Regions from separate parts of the Aliiroseovarius sp. B-4 genome, predicted to be linked through region 2. Evidence: riboswitches for the same ligand, from Rfam matches in the RefSeq annotation. Region 2 holds a riboswitch; the other holds the start of a gene.
The links. A riboswitch is a leader RNA that binds a small molecule or an ion and turns the genes downstream of it on or off. The one in region 2 is predicted to bind FMN.
Positions count from the first base shown of each region.

Region 1: another riboswitch for FMN. It lies ahead of AC13C8_RS01550 (6,7-dimethyl-8-ribityllumazine synthase); the one in region 2 lies ahead of AC13C8_RS09165 (DMT family transporter).

Region 1 covers NZ_JBSXNV010000024.1:40,014-48,518, forward strand. The annotation lists gene AC13C8_RS01525 (sugar-binding domain-containing protein) at 1-1,098, opposite strand, end outside; gene AC13C8_RS01530 (DUF2291 family protein) at 1,098-1,751, opposite strand; gene AC13C8_RS01535 (FGGY family carbohydrate kinase) at 2,160-3,728, shown strand; gene AC13C8_RS01540 (glycerol-3-phosphate dehydrogenase) at 3,732-5,240, shown strand; gene AC13C8_RS01545 (sugar phosphate isomerase/epimerase family protein) at 5,240-6,172, shown strand; FMN riboswitch at 6,225-6,363, shown strand; gene AC13C8_RS01550 (6,7-dimethyl-8-ribityllumazine synthase) at 6,433-6,870, shown strand; gene AC13C8_RS01555 (iron-containing alcohol dehydrogenase) at 6,874-8,019, shown strand; gene AC13C8_RS01560 (sugar-binding transcriptional regulator) at 8,045-8,505, shown strand, end outside.
Region 2 covers NZ_JBSXNV010000035.1:260,586-269,090, reverse strand. The annotation lists gene AC13C8_RS09170 (vWA domain-containing protein) at 1-924, shown strand, start outside; FMN riboswitch at 986-1,126, shown strand; gene AC13C8_RS09165 (DMT family transporter) at 1,204-2,082, shown strand; gene AC13C8_RS09160 (Hsp20 family protein) at 2,139-2,591, opposite strand; gene AC13C8_RS09155 (trypsin-like serine peptidase) at 2,712-3,467, opposite strand; gene AC13C8_RS09150 (trypsin-like serine peptidase) at 3,530-4,357, opposite strand; gene glcF (glycolate oxidase subunit GlcF) at 4,447-5,727, opposite strand; gene glcE (glycolate oxidase subunit GlcE) at 5,729-6,853, opposite strand; gene AC13C8_RS09135 (FAD-linked oxidase C-terminal domain-containing protein) at 6,850-8,283, opposite strand; gene AC13C8_RS09130 (DUF599 domain-containing protein) at 8,372-8,505, shown strand, end outside.

The DNA of each region.
Region 1 (8,505 bases), on a different contig from region 2:
GGTCTGGACCAGCCCGTCGCGCTGGCGGTCTTCCGGGGTCAGTACCAGCCCGGCTTCGATCCGCTGGGCGATGGACATGCCCGCCAGGTCACGTCCGTGCAATTCCACCTGTCCGCCCGAGGACGGCAACCGCCCGGCGATGCATTCCATCATCTCCGTCCGGCCTGCGCCCATCAGGCCATAGATGCAGACGACCTCACCCTGACGCACGTCCAGCGACAGACGGTCGACCACCGAATAGCCAGACCCGCCGGGTGCAGGCACGCTGAGGTTCTTGATCGACAGCGCAACGTCGCCAAAGGTCACCTCGGGCGGCGAACCCAGGTCGAAGTTCTCGCCCACCATGTTGCGGACGATCCAATCAAGGTCGATCTCGGCGCGCGGCGCATAGGCGGTCATCACGCCATCGCGCAGCACCACCGCGTGATCGGTGATTTCCAGCGCCTCTTCCAGGTGGTGCGAAATATAGACGATCGAGACGCCGCGTTCCTTCAGGTCGTGGATCACCTTGAACAACACTTCGACTTCCGAGGCCGACAATGCCGAGGTCGGCTCGTCCATAATCAGGATGCGGGAATTGACGCTGAGTGCGCGAGCGATCTCGACGATCTGCTGCTGGCCGAGGCGCAGGTCCTCGACCGGGGTCAGCGGGTCGATGTCTTCTTCAAGCTCTTCCATCAGGGCGCGGCACTGGCGCTCTTCCTCGGCGAAATTGACGCCGCGGGACCCCATGATTTCGCGCCCCATGAATATGTTGTCGCGCACGTTCATGTTCGGCGCGAGCGACAGTTCCTGGTGGATGATCGAGATGCCCAGTTCACGCGCTTCGACGGTCGAACTGATGGCCACCGGCTGGCCGTCGAGGATCAACTCGCCGGTGGTGGGCAGATGTACGCCCGAGAGGATCTTCATCAGCGTCGATTTCCCGGCGCCGTTTTCACCGAAAAGCGTGGTAACCTGCCCGCGGTGGACATCGAAGTTCACGCCCTTGAGCGCATGCACAGCGCCAAAGCTCTTGGTCACGTCGCGCGCGGCCAGCACCACCTCGGCCTTGTCCGGCGTCAGGGTCGGGGTTTCGTCATGAATCGGGCTCTTCATCACTGCACCTCGAAGGCCACCGGGGTGACCAGCCAGTTCTTCGGGTTGATCATGGTGAAGACGCCGGTGACGGTGATCGTCTTGCCGGTCAAGGCATCCCGGTCGAGCCCGTCGAGCACTTCTGCCGCCATGGCGCGGTTGATGCCTGCGCCTGCGTTCTGGTACTCGATCTGGTTCTTGAAGGCCCCGAATTCGATGTCGCCTGTGATATCGCGCAACTCCGTCCCGTTGATCGCCGGGCCGGTCTGGATTCGCACGCCGGTGCCATCGGGCATGCCGTCGATCGTAACGTTGAAGATGCCGGATTTGCCCTCGCCCGCGGTACCGGTAAAGGTGACCGGCATCACCGGAAAGGCCCCGGCCATCGTGCCATAGGCCGCGACCGCAGCGTTCTTGTCCGCGGCCAGTTCCTCTGCCAGTTTCACTGCTTCAGGCGCCTTTTCAACGACATAGTCGCGAATGCGCGGAAACTCGTCCGCCCCGAAGCGATCCGGGTTGAACGCTTGCTGGCGCAGGTCTTCGTCGCCGCCGATTGCAACCACCTTGGTGTCAAAGGCGATGGCGCCGAGTAGGACAACCCCAGCGAGAGCTGTGATCGCCTTGCGTCGTGTCGCCTTGGAAGCACTGACAGATACGGTGCCGGTTGTGGCCATAGCGGACGTGCCCCTTTTCTATCCGGCCCGGAGATCCGGGCGGTGGTGATTCTGCGCCGGGAGACCCGGGCGCGGTCATGTCTCGGAAATGGCCAACCTGTTGATGTTGAACCTTTCCTCCCCTGCCGCCGATCGTGGAACTCCTCAATCCCGCGGTTCGATCAGCGACTCGCCACACCGTTTGGGGTGCGTTCGATTGGGTCAACCATATTCGAAAAAAATTTCTGTGTCTGCAAAAAATTTCACACCAGCGAAAATTTTTGTGCTACACCCAATTCAACCAAGCGCAGTGCGGCTTCCCCTACAAGGGTGGCGCGGCGACTGGGCAAATCGACGCGGAAAAGCGGAAATGTCACGGCGTCACAAGGGGGAGGCCGAGGTGACGAACAGCGGCAAGGGAGGCAGCAAATGGCTGATTCGTCCGACCTGATCATCGGCGTGGACGCCGGGACATCCGTCATCAAGGCGGTTGCCTTCGATCTGAAGGGTCAGCAACTGGCGTCATCGTCGGTGCGCAATTCCTACGTCATGGGGGCAGACGGATCGGCCACCCAGTCCATGCAGCAAACTTGGCACGACTGCGCCGCCGCGCTGCGCGGTTTGGGCGACAAGGTCGAGGGCCTGGCATCGCGGACCGCCGCCGTGGCCCTGACCGGGCAAGGGGACGGAACCTGGCTGGTGGGCCAAGGCAACCAGGCGGTTTCCGACGCATGGCTCTGGCTGGACGCACGGGCGGCGCCGACGGTCCGGGACCTCGCGCGGGGCATCGACGAACGCGCACGGTTTGAGGCTACCGGCACGGGGCTCAATACCTGCCAGCAAGGCAGTCAGATGGCGCATATGGCCCAAGTCGCGCCCGAGCTTCTGGATCGCGCCGAGGTGGCGCTTCACTGCAAGGACTGGCTTTTTCTCAACCTGACCGGCGTGCGGGCAACCGATCCGTCGGAGGCCAGCTTTACCTTCGGCGACTTCCGCAACAGGCGATATAGCGACGCGGTTATCGGTGCCCTTGGACTGGAGGACCGTCGGCACCTCTTGCCCGAGATCATCGACGGTTCTGAGCAGACCCGACCACTGAGCGCCGAGGCCGCAGCGCAGACCGGGCTCAAGGCGGGCACGCCGGTGTCGCTGGGCTATGTCGACATGGTGATGACGGCGCTGGGTGCGGGCGTGCACACCGGCGATGCCGGTGCGGCCTGCTCGACCGTCGGGTCGACCGGCGTGCACATGCGGGCCGTCAGGTCGGATGACGTGCATCTGAACGCCGAGGGTACGGGCTACGTGATCTGCCTGCCGGTCCCCGACCTGGTGACGCAGGTCCAGACCAACATGGCCGCCACGCTCAATATCGACTGGGCGCTGGCGCTGGCCGAGGACTTGATGGCCGAGGTGGGCAAAGCCCCGTCGCACGCCGAGATGGTCGCACGGATCGACGGCTGGATGGCACGCTCGCGTCCCGGCGCATTGGTTTATCACCCCTATATCTCCGAGGCAGGCGAACGCGGGCCTTTTGTGAATGCGGATGCGCGGGCCAGCCTTGTGGGGCTGAATGCCTCGCACCGTTTTGCCGACGTGATCCGCGCGGTGATCGAAGGGCTCGGGATGGCCGCGCGGGATTGCTATGCCGCGATGGGCGACATGCCCCGCGAATTGCGCCTGACCGGCGGTGCGGCCCGTTCTGCCGCGCTGCGCCGCGTTCTCGCCGCATCGCTCGACACGCCTGTCCGAGTCTCCGCACGTGAGGAGGCCGGCGCGGCGGGCTGCGCCATGATGGCCACCGTCGCAATCGGCGCCTACGACAGCATGGACGCCTGCATCGCAGACTGGACCACCCCGCTTCTGGAAGAGCCGGAAGCGCCTGATCCGGGTCTCGTGCCCGTCTATGACAAACTCTTCGACAATTACCGACACGCGCGCGAAGGCCTGGCCCCGGTCTGGGACGGGTTGGCGGCAGCGCGCGCCTCGCAAGGAGCCTGAGACATGAGCGATATCCAGAAGGTCGACCTCTTCGTGATCGGCGGCGGCATCAACGGCGCGGGCATTGCCCGTGATGCGGCAGGCCGTGGCCTGAGCGTCGTGCTGTGCGAAAAGGACGATTTGGCCGAAGGCACCTCTTCCCGCTCGGGCAAGCTGGTGCATGGCGGGCTGCGCTACCTGGAATACTACGAATTCCGGCTGGTGCGCGAAGCGCTGATCGAACGCGAAGTGCTGATGCGGAACGCACCGCATATCATCTGGCCGATGCGTTTTGTCCTGCCGCATTCGCCGCAGGACCGCCCGGCGTGGCTGGTGCGGCTGGGGCTGTTCCTTTACGACCATCTCGGCGGCCGCAAGAAACTGCCCGGCACCCGCACGCTGGACCTGCACCGCGACCCCGAGGGCGCCGCAATCAAGGATGCGTACGCGCGCGGGTTCGAATATTCCGACTGCTGGGTCGACGATGCCCGCCTCGTGGTGCTCAACGCCGTGGATGCGGCAGAGCGCGGTGCGACGGTGCTGACCCGGTCGCCCTGCACCTCGGCGCGGCGTGACGGAAATGCCTGGCGGGTGACGACGCAGAACTCCGTCACCGGCGAGACGCGCGAGTTCGAAGCCAAGCTGCTGGTCAATGCCGCAGGTCCCTGGGTGACCGACGTGGTCAACCGCGTGGCCGGGTCGAACTCTCCGCGCAATGTGCGGCTGGTCAAGGGCAGCCACATCATCGTGCCGAAATTCTGGAAAGGCGAGAATGCCTACCTCGTGCAGAACCACGACAAGCGAGTGATCTTCATCAACCCGTACGAGCGTGACAAGGCGCTGATCGGCACCACCGACATTGCCTATGAGGGCCGCGCAGAGGATGTGACCGCCGACGACTCGGAAGTGCAGTACCTGATCGACGCGGTGAACAAGTACTTCAAGGAGCAGCTGACCCGCGACGACGTGCTGACCACCTTCTCGGGCGTGCGGCCGCTGTTCGACGACGGCCAGGGCAACCCGTCGGCGGTGACGCGCGATTATGTGTTCGACATCGACGACACGGGCGGCGCGCCGCTGCTGAACATCTTCGGCGGCAAGATCACCACCTTCCGCGAACTGGCCGAACGCGGCCTGCAACGGATCGCCAAGTTCTTCCCCCAGATGGGCGGCGACTGGACCGAGACCGCCCCCCTGCCCGGCGGCGATATCGAGAACGCGGATTACGAGACCTTCCGCAACCAGATGAAGCGCGACTATCCCTGGATGCCACGCGCATTGCGCCAGCACTACGGGCGGCTCTACGGCACGCGGGTGGCCAAGATCGTGGGGGATGCGACTTCTCTCCAAGGGTTGGGGCAGCATTTCGGCGGCAATCTCTACGAGGCTGAGGCTGCCTATCTCGTGGCGTATGAATGGGCGCAGACCGCCGAGGACATTCTCTGGCGTCGCACCAAGCACCGGCTGCACCTGACCGAAGTCGAGCAGAACGCGTTCCGCAAGTGGTTCGAAGACCAAAGGGAGGCCGCCTGATGGCGCTGACGCTTTCGCTGAATACCAATCCGCTGGTGAACCGTTTCGCCGAACCGGACGACCTGGTCGATGCCATTGCGCGCGATATCCGCATCCGCGATATCCAGCTGACGCATGAGTTCATTAACCCGTCCTGGCCTGCCCCCGTGATCCGGCGGCTGACCCGCGACATGAACCGTGCGCTGCAGCGCACCGGCGCGCGGGTGACCAGCGGCATGACCGGGCCATACGGACGCCTGAACCATTTCGGCCACCCGGACGCCGACGTGCGCCGCTACTACGTCGACTGGTTCAAGACTTTTGCCGACATCATCGGCGATCTCGGCGGCACCTCGGTCGGCACGCAATTCGCGATCTTCACCTTCCTTGATTACGACGACCCCGCACGCCGCGAGGAGCTTTTGCAAATCGCCATAGATTGCTGGGCCGAGGTGGCGGACCATGCCAAGGCGGCCGGACTCGAGTACGTCTTCTGGGAACCGATGAGCGTCGGGCGCGAGTTTGGCGAAACCATCGCAGAATGCATGAAGCTGCAGGACCGGCTGACCGCCGCCGACATGGCGGTGCCGATGTGGATGATGGCCGATATCGACCATGGCGACGTGACCAGCCCCAACCCGGACGACACCGATCCCTATGCCTGGGCGCGGGCGGTGCCGAAAGTCAGCCCCATCATTCACATCAAGCAGTCGATGATGGACAAGTCCGGCCACCGGCCATTCACGGCCGAGTTCAACGCAAAGGGCGCGATCCAGCCGGACCCGCTTCTGAAAGCCTTTGCCGAAGGCGGCGCGGTCGATAACGAGATCTGCCTCGAACTGTCCTTCAAGGAGCGCGAACCAAACGACCGGCAGGTGATCCCGCAGATCGCCGAAAGCGTCGCCTTCTGGGCGCCGCATATCGACAGCGGGGCGCGCGACCTGAATGTCTGAGACGGCCCGGATGACATGCGCTTGCCAATTCCGGCAAATCTTGTCATTTGACACCTGTTCTCAGGGCGGGGTGAAATTCCCCACCGGCGGTGACAGCCCGCGAGCGCCTTTCGGAGCAATCCGGAGGGGTCAAGCAGACACCGGTGAAAGTCCGGGGCCGACGGTTAAAGTCCGGATGGAAGAGAACCAGCCGTCGGGCCCCCACGCCCGCACGGCTGGAATCGCCTTGGGACCACTTTTGAAACGCAAAGGATGGTTCCATGACTGACACACTCAAAATCGCCTTCATCAAGGCCCGATGGCACGCCGAGATCGTCGATCAGGCGCTGGTCGGGTTCAAAAAGCGCCTGGCCGATGCCGGTAGGCCAGCCGAAGTCACGCCGTTCGACGTGCCGGGCGCTTTCGAAATGCCGTTGCTGGCGCGGAAACTGGGCCGAGGCGGCGGCTATGACACCATCGTCTGCGCCGCGCTGGTTGTCGATGGCGGGATCTACCGTCACGATTTCGTGGCGCAGGCCGTGGTGGACGGTCTGATGCGCGCGCAACTGGACACGGGCGTGCCGACATTCTCGGTCTCGCTGACGCCGCATCACTTCCAGCCGACGGCCGAGCACATCGGATTCTTCCGTGACCATTTCGTCAAGAAAGGCGAAGAGGCCGCGGATGCTGTTCTGATGGTCACCGCCCTGGAGGTCTGAGCCATGCCCCAGCCCGCCTTTCACTTTGCTACCGCCTCCGACATCCGCTTCGGACGGGGCGAAGCCGGTCGGGCAGTGCCCGATCTGGCAAGGTTGGGCAAACGGGTTCTGCTGGTGCATGGCGCGACGGCCTCGCGCTCTGGCTGGCTGTGCGAGGCGCTGACAGCCCAGGGCTGTGCGGTGTCGACCATTGCCGTCGCCGCGGAGCCCGATGTCGATCTGATCGCATACGGCGTGTCGGCGGCGCGCGACCACGACGCGCAGGCGGTCATTGCCATCGGTGGCGGTGCGGTGATCGACGCGGCCAAGGCCATCGCCGCGCTGGTGCCCGTCAACCGGCCACTGCATGATCATCTTGAAGTCGTCGGCCAAGGCTTGCCGCTCGAGGCAACCCCGCTGCCCTTCGCCGCCTTGCCGACTACGGCAGGCACCGGGGCGGAAGTGACCCGCAACGCCGTGATCTCGGTGCCCGACGCGCAGCGCAAGGTGTCGCTGCGGGACGCGCGCATGCTGCCACGCATCGCGGTCATTGATCCTGCACTGACCGATGGTTGCCCGCGTGCCATTACGCTGGCCTCGGGTCTGGACGCCATCACGCAGGTGATTGAGCCTTACCTCTGCATCCGCGCCAACCCGATGACCGATGCGCTTTGCCGTCCCGCGATTGACTGCGGCCTGCCCGCGCTCATGACCCTGATGCAAAACGAAGATGCCGATGCGCGCGACGTCATGGCCTGGACCAGCCTCTGCGGCGGGCTGGCCCTCGCCAATGCCGGTCTGGGCGTCGTGCACGGGCTGGCCGGGCCATTGGGCGGCCTGTCGGGCGCGTCGCACGGCGCCATCTGCGGCGCGCTTCTGCCGCATGGGCTGACAGCCAATGCCGAACGTGCCAGTGGTGCCACCGCATGCCGCATCGGACATGTCCGCCAAAGCCTGGCCAAGGCTCTGAGTATTGAACCGGACGCGGCATTCATGGCGCTCCACGCTTGGGCGCGCGAAGCGGGCCTGCCGGGGCTTGATGCGCAGGGCGTGACGTGCCCCCACCGGGCACGCGCAGCCGCGATGGCGGCCAGCTCTTCGTCGATGAAGGCAAACCCGGCTCCACTGGACGAAACGGTTTTGGCAGGCATCATGGAACAGGCGCGATAGGCGTCGCAAAAGCGGAGGAGGTGATATGGCGAAAGACCGCGGTTCGGGAGATGCCGAGCATTCCCTGGCGATCCGCGCCGCCTGGCTGCATTACGTGGGAGGGCTGCGCCAGGCCGAGGTGGCCAAGCGCATCGGCGTGCCCTCGGTCAAGGCCCACCGCCTGATCGCCCGGGCCGTGGCCGAAGGCGCCGTCAAGGTCTCGATCGAGGGCGATATCATCGAGTGCATCGAACTCGAACAGATGCTTTGCACGCAGTACGGGCTTGAGACCTGCGAGGTCGCACCCGACCTTGAAGAAGACGGCATCCCCTTCCGCACACTCGGTCTGGCGGGCGCGTCGCGGCTCAGGCGCTGGATGGAAAGCGGCGAGGAACTGACCATCGGTATCGGTCATGGCCGCACGCTGGCCGAGGCGGTCCGCGCCATGCCCCGGTTTGGCACGACGGGCCTCAGCTTCGTGTCGCTGCTGGGCGGGCTGACCCGGAA
Region 2 (8,505 bases):
GAGGTTCTGGAACCCACCAAAGCCGCAGATCGTGCCACCATTCTGGGCGCTCTGGACCGGTTGGATGCTGGTGGATCGACCGCTGGTGCGCAAGGGATCGAACTGGCCTATCAGATTGCGGACCGCATGGCCGCTGACGGCGAAGTTGGTCGAGTGCTGCTGGCCACGGATGGTGATTTCAATGTGGGCATTCACGACCCCGACGCGCTGAAGGATTTCATTGCGGACAAGCGCGACACCGGCACCTATCTGTCGATCCTGGGCTTCGGGCGCGGCAATCTGGATGACGCGACCATGCAGGCACTGGCGCAGAACGGAAATGGGCAGGCCGCGTATATCGATACGCTGGGCGAGGCGCGAAAAGTGCTCGTCGATCAGCTTTCCGGCGTGCTTTACCCCCTTGCTGATGACGTAAAAATACAAGTCGAGTTCAACCCCGCCCAAGTCGCGGAATACCGTCTGATCGGCTATGAAACCCGCACCTTGGCGCGCGAGGACTTCAACAATGACAAGGTGGACGCGGGCGAGATTGGGGCGGGCCATCAGGTGACGGCGATCTACGAGGTCACGCCTGTCGGCTCGGATGCCGTTTTGACAGACGCGCTACGCTATGCCCCGAGCCCTGACGCGGATGGGTCGGACGAGATTGGCTTTCTCAAACTGCGCTACAAACGCCCCGGCGAGGATGTCAGCACGTTGATCGAGACGCCGATCATGTCCGATGCGGACAAAGCGGGCAGCGAACAGCAGTTTGCCGCCGCCATCGCTGGCTTCGGCCAGTTGCTGCGCGAGGACAAATATCTTGGCGACTGGACGTACTCCGACGCCATCGCGCTGGCCAACGGGTCCAAGGGCGACGACCCTTATGGCTACCGGGCCGAGGCGGTCACGCTGATGCGTCTGGCCGAGAGCCTGTCGAACTAAGGCCGCTTGACCGCGCGCCATCCCGAACCTATCTTCCCTGTCGCTGCCCCTGCCGGGGTGGCGACATTCTCAGGGCGGGGCGAAATTCCCCACCGGCGGTTACAGCCCGCGAGCGCCTCGCGTTTCTAATGAAACGCCTGGGTCAGCAGATCCGGTGAAATTCCGGGGCCGACGGTTAAAGTCCGGATGGAAGAGGATGGTCAAAGGCGCGACGGGTTTTCCCGCGCGCCTTGTCCTTCTGCCTTGGGTCAACGCGTAAGGAAGAAAGGACATTGCGCAATGGCTCATCAACTGACACTGACCACGCCTGTGAAGGCCGCTGGTCTCATGGTTCTGGCAGGCGCAAGCTTCGCCGTCGTGAACACAGCTCTGCAAGGGGCGACAATGAAAATGGGGGCGTCCGCGCCCTCGGTTACGTTCTGGCAATATCTGATCGCTTTGGGGTTTTACCTGCCATGGGTGGTTCGCCACCGTGCGGCGGCGATAAAAACCGGGCAGGTCTGGTTGCATATTCTGCGCGTCGCCTTGGCCGCCGGAGGTGTCCAGCTTTGGACGCTGGGCTTGGCGTATGTTCCGATCTGGCAGGCCATCGCACTTATCTTACTATCCCCGTTTTTTGTGACACTCGGTGCGGGGCTGTTCCTGCGTGAAACGGTGTCCATGCATCGCTGGGGTGCGGTCCTTCTTGGGATCATCGGCGGTGCAGTCATCCTTGAACCCTGGTCCGACCGGTTCGAGCTTGTGGCCCTTCTGCCCGTCGGCGCCGCCGCCCTTTGGGCGGCCAGTTCGGTGATCACGAAGTTTCTGACCCGCGCAGATGGGCCGGAGACAGTCACGATCTATCTTCTGGTCCTCCTCAGCCCGATCAATGCCGCTTTGGCGCTTGGGTCAGGGTTCACCCTGCCGATGGACGCAATCTGGCTGGTGGTCGGTGCCGGGCTATTGACCGCCTTTGCACAGCATGTGCTGGTGCGTGCCTACTCGCTGGCCGATGCGGCCTTCCTGCAACCGTTTGACCATCTGAAGCTGGTGTTCAACGTGGTGCTGGGATTTGCCGTTTTCGGTTTTCTGCCAACCGGGTCCATGTGGCTGGGCACCGCGATCATTCTGGCGGCCAGCTTTTACCTGCTGGAACAGGAACGGCGTCAGACCGTGTAAAACAAAAGCGCGGAGGTTGCCCTCCGCGCCCATCTTATCGGATGATCAAGCCATGTTTAGGCTTCGATCGCTTTGCGTTCCACGTCCTTGGATTTTGCAATCTCGATCCGGCGTGGCTTCAAAGCCTCGGGCACTTCGCGCACAAGGTCGATATGCAACATACCATGTTCATGGGATGCGCCCGTCACGCGCACATGGTCGGCCAGATGAAAGCGGCGCTCGAACGCACGCGTGGCAATGCCACGGTGCAGATAGGTCCGCTCTTCCTCGTCCGCCTTCTTGGCCGAGATGACCAAGGCGTTTTCGCGAACTTCCACCGACAGTTCGTCTTCGGTGAAGCCCGCCACAGCAACCGAAATGCGCCAACCGTCGTCAGCGATCTTTTCAATGTTATAGGGCGGATAGCTTTCGCGGCTCACGTCATTGGTCAGCACCCGGTCCATCAGGTCGGCGATCTGATCGAAACCGACGGTGGCGCGGTATAGGGGCGAAAGGTCAAAGTTACGCATGGTGTCCTCCTGAAAGCGACAGTGTTGCGCCTTCCCTTCACTGGGACAGGCAGAGTTCCGGGCCCGATCCTTCGGCGCCCGTGCCACAGATTTATGGAAGTTTTTTCACCCTTCAAGGGGTCAGGGACGCAGAAATTTCGCGCCACCATCATTCGACTGCCCGACGCCTAATCGGCGAGGCTCAAAACCGGTTTTACCAATGATGCCTGTTCCGGCCCGCAGGGCACGCTTTATTTCGGCCACACGCTCGAACAATTCTGTGCCATAGGCGATCTTGTTGCGCCCGCCCCGCGTTCCCGCGGACACGAGCGACACGATGCGCACGCGGCGTGCGCTGTCGTCAAACACCGGGGCCCCGGACGATCCGAACGTGACATCGCAATCAAAGGCCAGCAAACCTGCATTTCGCCCCAATACGTCACAGACCGCTTGCCGCGACAGGGCAGCATCGCGCCCTTCCCCGAAGCTGACCACCGACACTTTCCGTTTGGTGGGTGGAAGCTGCGCAACCGCAAACGGGGCTGCGACCGCCGCCGCAATTGGGGCGTCGAGTTGCACCAATCCAACATCGTTGCGAATATTCACAGCGTTCATCCACTGATTGGGGTCATAGTCCGGATGCATGATCGCCAGTTTCGCGTTGCGAGTTGCCACGGCGCGCCCGTCGCGCAAACCTGCCCGAAAGCGAAGCCCCTGGACATGGCCCGCACGCGCAACACTGCGCAGACAATGGGCGGCTGTCAGAACAAGGTCTGTTGTAATCAAGACACCGGTGCAATAACCCGTTTGCCCGAAATCCAGACGCCCAACAGCCTCGTATCCAAACAAGTCTTCACGCTTGGTCAAGCGGCGCAGGCTCGTGGACTCTTCCGCCATCGCGGCGGGAAGCGTTAGAAGAAGTGCCGTGAAACAAAGGAAAAAGCAGCGCAACCTTAGCATTACGGGCGCAGGAATTTTGCGCCGCCCGGGCCGGCGGCACCGGTTCCGAAGTTGCTTACCGGTGGGCGCGACACGGGCTGCACGCGCGTAAAGACACCATCGCCATTGGCAAGCATATCCATGAGGTCCGCCAGCGGTTTTTCAAGGCTGGTGCCCAGCGACACAGGAATGTTCCGCACCATTGCTTTTGCCGAAATTACCGACACAATCGCGGGCTTTCCATCCTGCACCACAAAAACCGGCGCACCGGACGAGCCGAAATCGACTGAGCAACTCAGCACCAGCGCCCCGCTTTGACGCGCCAGCACCTTACACATTTCCTGCAATGCCGGACTTTCTGCGCGATCATGCGCATAGGACACGACGCCGACCTCGGCCCCCTTGCGCGGGCGGGAATGAATGGCGAACGGCTTGACCGAGCTTTTGCGGATCGGCTGATCCAACTCCAGCACCGCCAGATCGTTCACAACGCGGGCGGCCTTGTCATCGCCTGAAAAGGTGAAATCAGGATGCACAACCGCCCGGCGCACCCCGCGATAGGCCGACGCCCGACCGTTGCGCCAGCCCGCCAGAAACTGAATGTCTTTGGGTTGAACACGTTCGCCCGTGGTTTTGTCAAACATGCAATGCGCAGCAGTCAGCACCAGGTTTTCGCCAATCATCGCGCCAGTGCATAAGCCACCTGCGCCGATGTTCAACCGCCCTACGCCTTCCCATCCCCGGCTTTCATCCCCTGTCATCAAGGTTCGCAGCGGTGACGGATCGGATGCGACCAAAGGGCTGGCAAGCCATAGGCCCACCGCCATCATAGCGATTAGTTTCTTCATGTCTCTGCCTCTGGTGGGGCGGTTCTTCCACCCTCTCACCATATGTTTAGGGCGAAAATGGGGACAGGAAAAAGAAAAAACTGCCATGGTCAGGTCAATTTGCGTGGCTGTGGCCCCCCGGTTGCCCAATCCAGCAACTCGACCGTGTGAACCACCGGGACACCTGTGCCCGATCCGATCTGCATCATGCAGCCAATATTACCGGCTGCGATGATCTCGGGCGTTTTGGCTTCCAGATTAGCGACCTTGCGGCGTTTCAACTCTTGCGAGATCGCGGGCTGCATCAGGTTATATGTCCCGGCGGACCCGCAGCATAGATGGGCATCGACGGGTTCGACGACCTCGAATCCTGCGCGTTTCAAAAGCGTTTTGGGGTGGGTCTTGACCTGCTGGCCGTGTTGCAAACTACAGGCCGAATGATAGGCCACCCGCTTGTTCATCTGCGCTTCGGGCAGATCGAGTTTCATCAGAAGTTCGCTGACATCCATGGCCAATGCCGACACCGTCGCAGCATCTTCGGCCAACGCGTCATTGCGGAACATGTGCCCGTAATCCTTGACGGTCGTGCCGCACCCTGAAGTGTTGATGACGATGGCGTCCAGCCCCGCGCCGTTCTTCTCGGCGATCCAGGCGGTGATATTTGCACCAGCCTGGGCGTGGCTCTCACGCTCTTTGCCCATGTGATGGGTCAGCGCCCCGCAACACCCCATGCCCTTGGCCACCACCACTTCGCAGCCCAGTCGCGTCAGCAGGCGGATCGTTGCGTCATTGATGTCCGTGTCCAGTGCCTTCTGCGCGCAACCGGTCAACAGCGCCACGCGTTTCTTGCGCGCACCCTTGGCCGGAAAGGTTTGCGGCTTATCGTTCGGGCTGGGTTTTGGCAACTTGGGCGGTGCCATTTCCAGCATCGCCTCCAGTCGCGGGTCTGGCATGAATTTGCGCAGCGGGCGACCCAATCGGGCCGCTTGCATCGCCAGCCGGAACCGGCCCGGATAGGGGATGATCTGCGCCAGTGTCCAGCGCAGCAGCCGGTCAAACAGCGGGCGCTTATAGGTTTTTTCGATATGCGCGCGGGCGTGGTCGATCAGATGCATGTAATGCACGCCGGACGGACAGGTGGTCATGCAGGCAAGGCAGGACAGGCATTTATCCACATGCTCGACTGTTTTCTTGTCGGCAGGCCGCCCGGCCTCCAACATGTCCTTGATCAGATAGATGCGTCCGCGCGGGCTGTCGAGCTCATCCCCCAGCACCTGATAGCTGGGGCAGGTCGCCGTGCAAAACCCGCAATGCACGCAAGAACGCAGGATTTCATTGGCGCGCTTGATCGCAGGGTCTTTCAACTGCTCGTCAGTAAAATGCGTTTGCATGTCAGGCTCCCATCAGGCCGGGGTTCAGGATACCGCGCGGGTCAAATTTCGCGCGCAGGCCACGGCTGAGGGCCGCAATGGGCGCGGGCTCCGGATGGAAGACCGGCACAGAGGCACGGGTTTCGGTGGTTGCCCGAACCAAAGTGGCATGGCCGCCGATTGAAGCAAGATCCTCGCGGATCATCTGGGCACCCGCATCGACTTCATCGGCCACACGCAGCCAGACCAGCCCGCCGCCCCAGTCAAAAATTGCCTCGGGCGACAGCGCGCTCAGTTCACGCACCAGAGCCGGTCCGTCAGACGGCTTGACCGAGATGCGCCAGACTGCGCCATCCCTGCCCGCAAAGGGTGTCAGGTCGCGCAGGTCGGCCCACAGCTTGGCCGAGGCCGCGCCTTCGACAATATCGAACCCCTGCAAGACACCGTCCTGCAAGGCCTTCGCGCGATAGGCGACGGATTTTGCCAAGCCTTCGACCCGGATCATCGTCTGCCCGTTTATCATAGCCGCACCTGTCACATCGAAGGGCGACCCCAAGGCGGCGGCCATGGACGCCACGGCGGTTTCAGCAGATTCATCGTTGCAGACCAGCGTCGCCTCGGTTTCGGGAATGGCCAGCACTTTCAGGCTGACCTCGGTCATGACGCCCAACGTGCCCCAACTGCCCGCCATCAGCTTTACAAGGTCATAGCCGGTCACGTTCTTCATCACGCGCCCGCCGTTTTTCAGGACCTGCCCCTGCCCGTCAACAAAACGGACCCCAAGACAGAAATCACGGGCTGCCCCAACCTGAATGCGCCGGGGACCAGAAGCGTTGGTGGCGATAACTCCGCCGATGGTCGACCCGCCTTTGGTGCCCAGAAGCGCACGCATGTCGCCGGGTTCAAAGGCCAGACGCTGGCCTTCCCTGGCCAGTAGCGCCTCGATATCGGCAAGCGGGGTGCCAGCGCGCACCACCAAGGTCAGTGCGCCGGGTTCATAAAGCGTGACACCAGTCAAGCCCAAGGTTGACAACGACGCTCCTTCGACCGGCACACCGATGTCACGCGTCCCGCCACCGGCTATCCGCAAGGGACCGTTGGCCGCCGCAATCGCTTCGGCCAGTTCTGCTTCTGTTGTAGGGGTCATGACGCGCGCCTTGTTTCCGTGGACGACAAGGGGAACACCTTTGCCGGGTTCAAAAGCCAGTTTGGATCGAACACATCCTTTACCGCCAATTGAATCTCCAGATCACTTTGGTTGTATTGTGAAACCATCAAGTCTCTTTTTTCTACTCCAACGCCGTGTTCGCCAGTCAAACAGCCGCCCACCTCGACACAGAGCTTCAGTATGTCCGCCCCAAATGCCTCGCATTTCTCAAGATCACCGGGTTTGTTGGCGTCAAACAGGATCAGCGGGTGCATGTTGCCATCGCCCGCGTGAAACACGTTGCCCACGTCCAACCCATAGTCCTTCGACATCTCGCCAATGCGCCGCAGCACCAAGGGCAATTCCGACACCGGGATCGTGCCATCCAAGCACATGTAATCGTTGATCTGCCCCATCGCGCCGAACGCCGATTTGCGCCCCAACCAGATCTTCGCGCTTTCCTCGGCCGAGGTGCTCTCGCGCAGCTCGACCGGGTTGTGGGCGCGGGCAATCTTGGTAATGCGCGACAATTGATCGTCAATCTCAGCATCCGAGCCTTCGACCTCGATGATCAACAACGCCTCGCAATCGGGATAGCCCGCGCCTGCAAACGCCTCGGTGGCACGAATGCAAGGGCGGTCCATGAATTCGATCGCGACGGGCAGGATGCCGGATTTGATGATGTCGGACACACAGGCCCCCGCAACCTCGTTGCTGTCAAAGCCGACCAACACGGGACGCGCGCCTTCGGGTTTGGCAAGGATGCGCAGGGTCGCCTCGGTCACGATGCCCAATTGGCCCTCGGACCCACAGATCAGCCCCAACAGGTCCAACCCGCCTGCGTCCAGGTGCGCCCCGCCAATTTCCACGACTTCTCCATCGGCCATGACCATGGTCACACCCATCAGGTTGTTGGTGGTCACACCGTATTTCAGGCAATGCGCCCCGCCGGAATTCATCGCGATATTGCCAGCAATCGCACAGGCCAACTGAGATGACGGATCAGGCGCATAAAAAAAGCCTTCCTCCTCGACCGCGCCAGTGACCGACAGGTTCGTGCGGCCCGATTGCACCCGGATGATCCGGTTGGCAAAATCGGTTTCAAGCACATCATTCAACCGGGCCACGCCAAGGATCACACTGTCGGCCGTGGGCAGCGCCCCGCCCGCCAGCGACGTGCCCGCCCCACGTGGCACCACCGGCACGCCTTCTTCGTGACAGACACGCATGACCGCCGACACCTCGGCGGTTGATGCGGGCAGAACGGCACAGAGCGGTGGGCATTTGTAGGCGGTCAGCGCGTCGCATTCATAGGCGCGGGTCTCGAACGGGTCATGCACCACGGCGCCATCGGGCAGCACGGCTTGCAGACGCTTCACGATCTGATCTTTGCGCGCAAGAATGGTGGCGTCGGGGGTCGGCATCTGCATCGGTAGCCCTCCAGATTCTGCAATTGGTAAAAATATATTACCAATTTTCCGGTTTGGCAACCGAAAGGAATGCGCATAGCGTGCGCCCATGTCCCTGACCGAACGCCTTTCCCTGTTTTCACCCCTGGACGGTGTCGCCGTCTGCCTGATCATTCTTGCCTGGGCCGTAATTGGCTGGCGGATAGAATTCGCGTCGCCCGCCAGACCCTCGGTGTCAGGGCT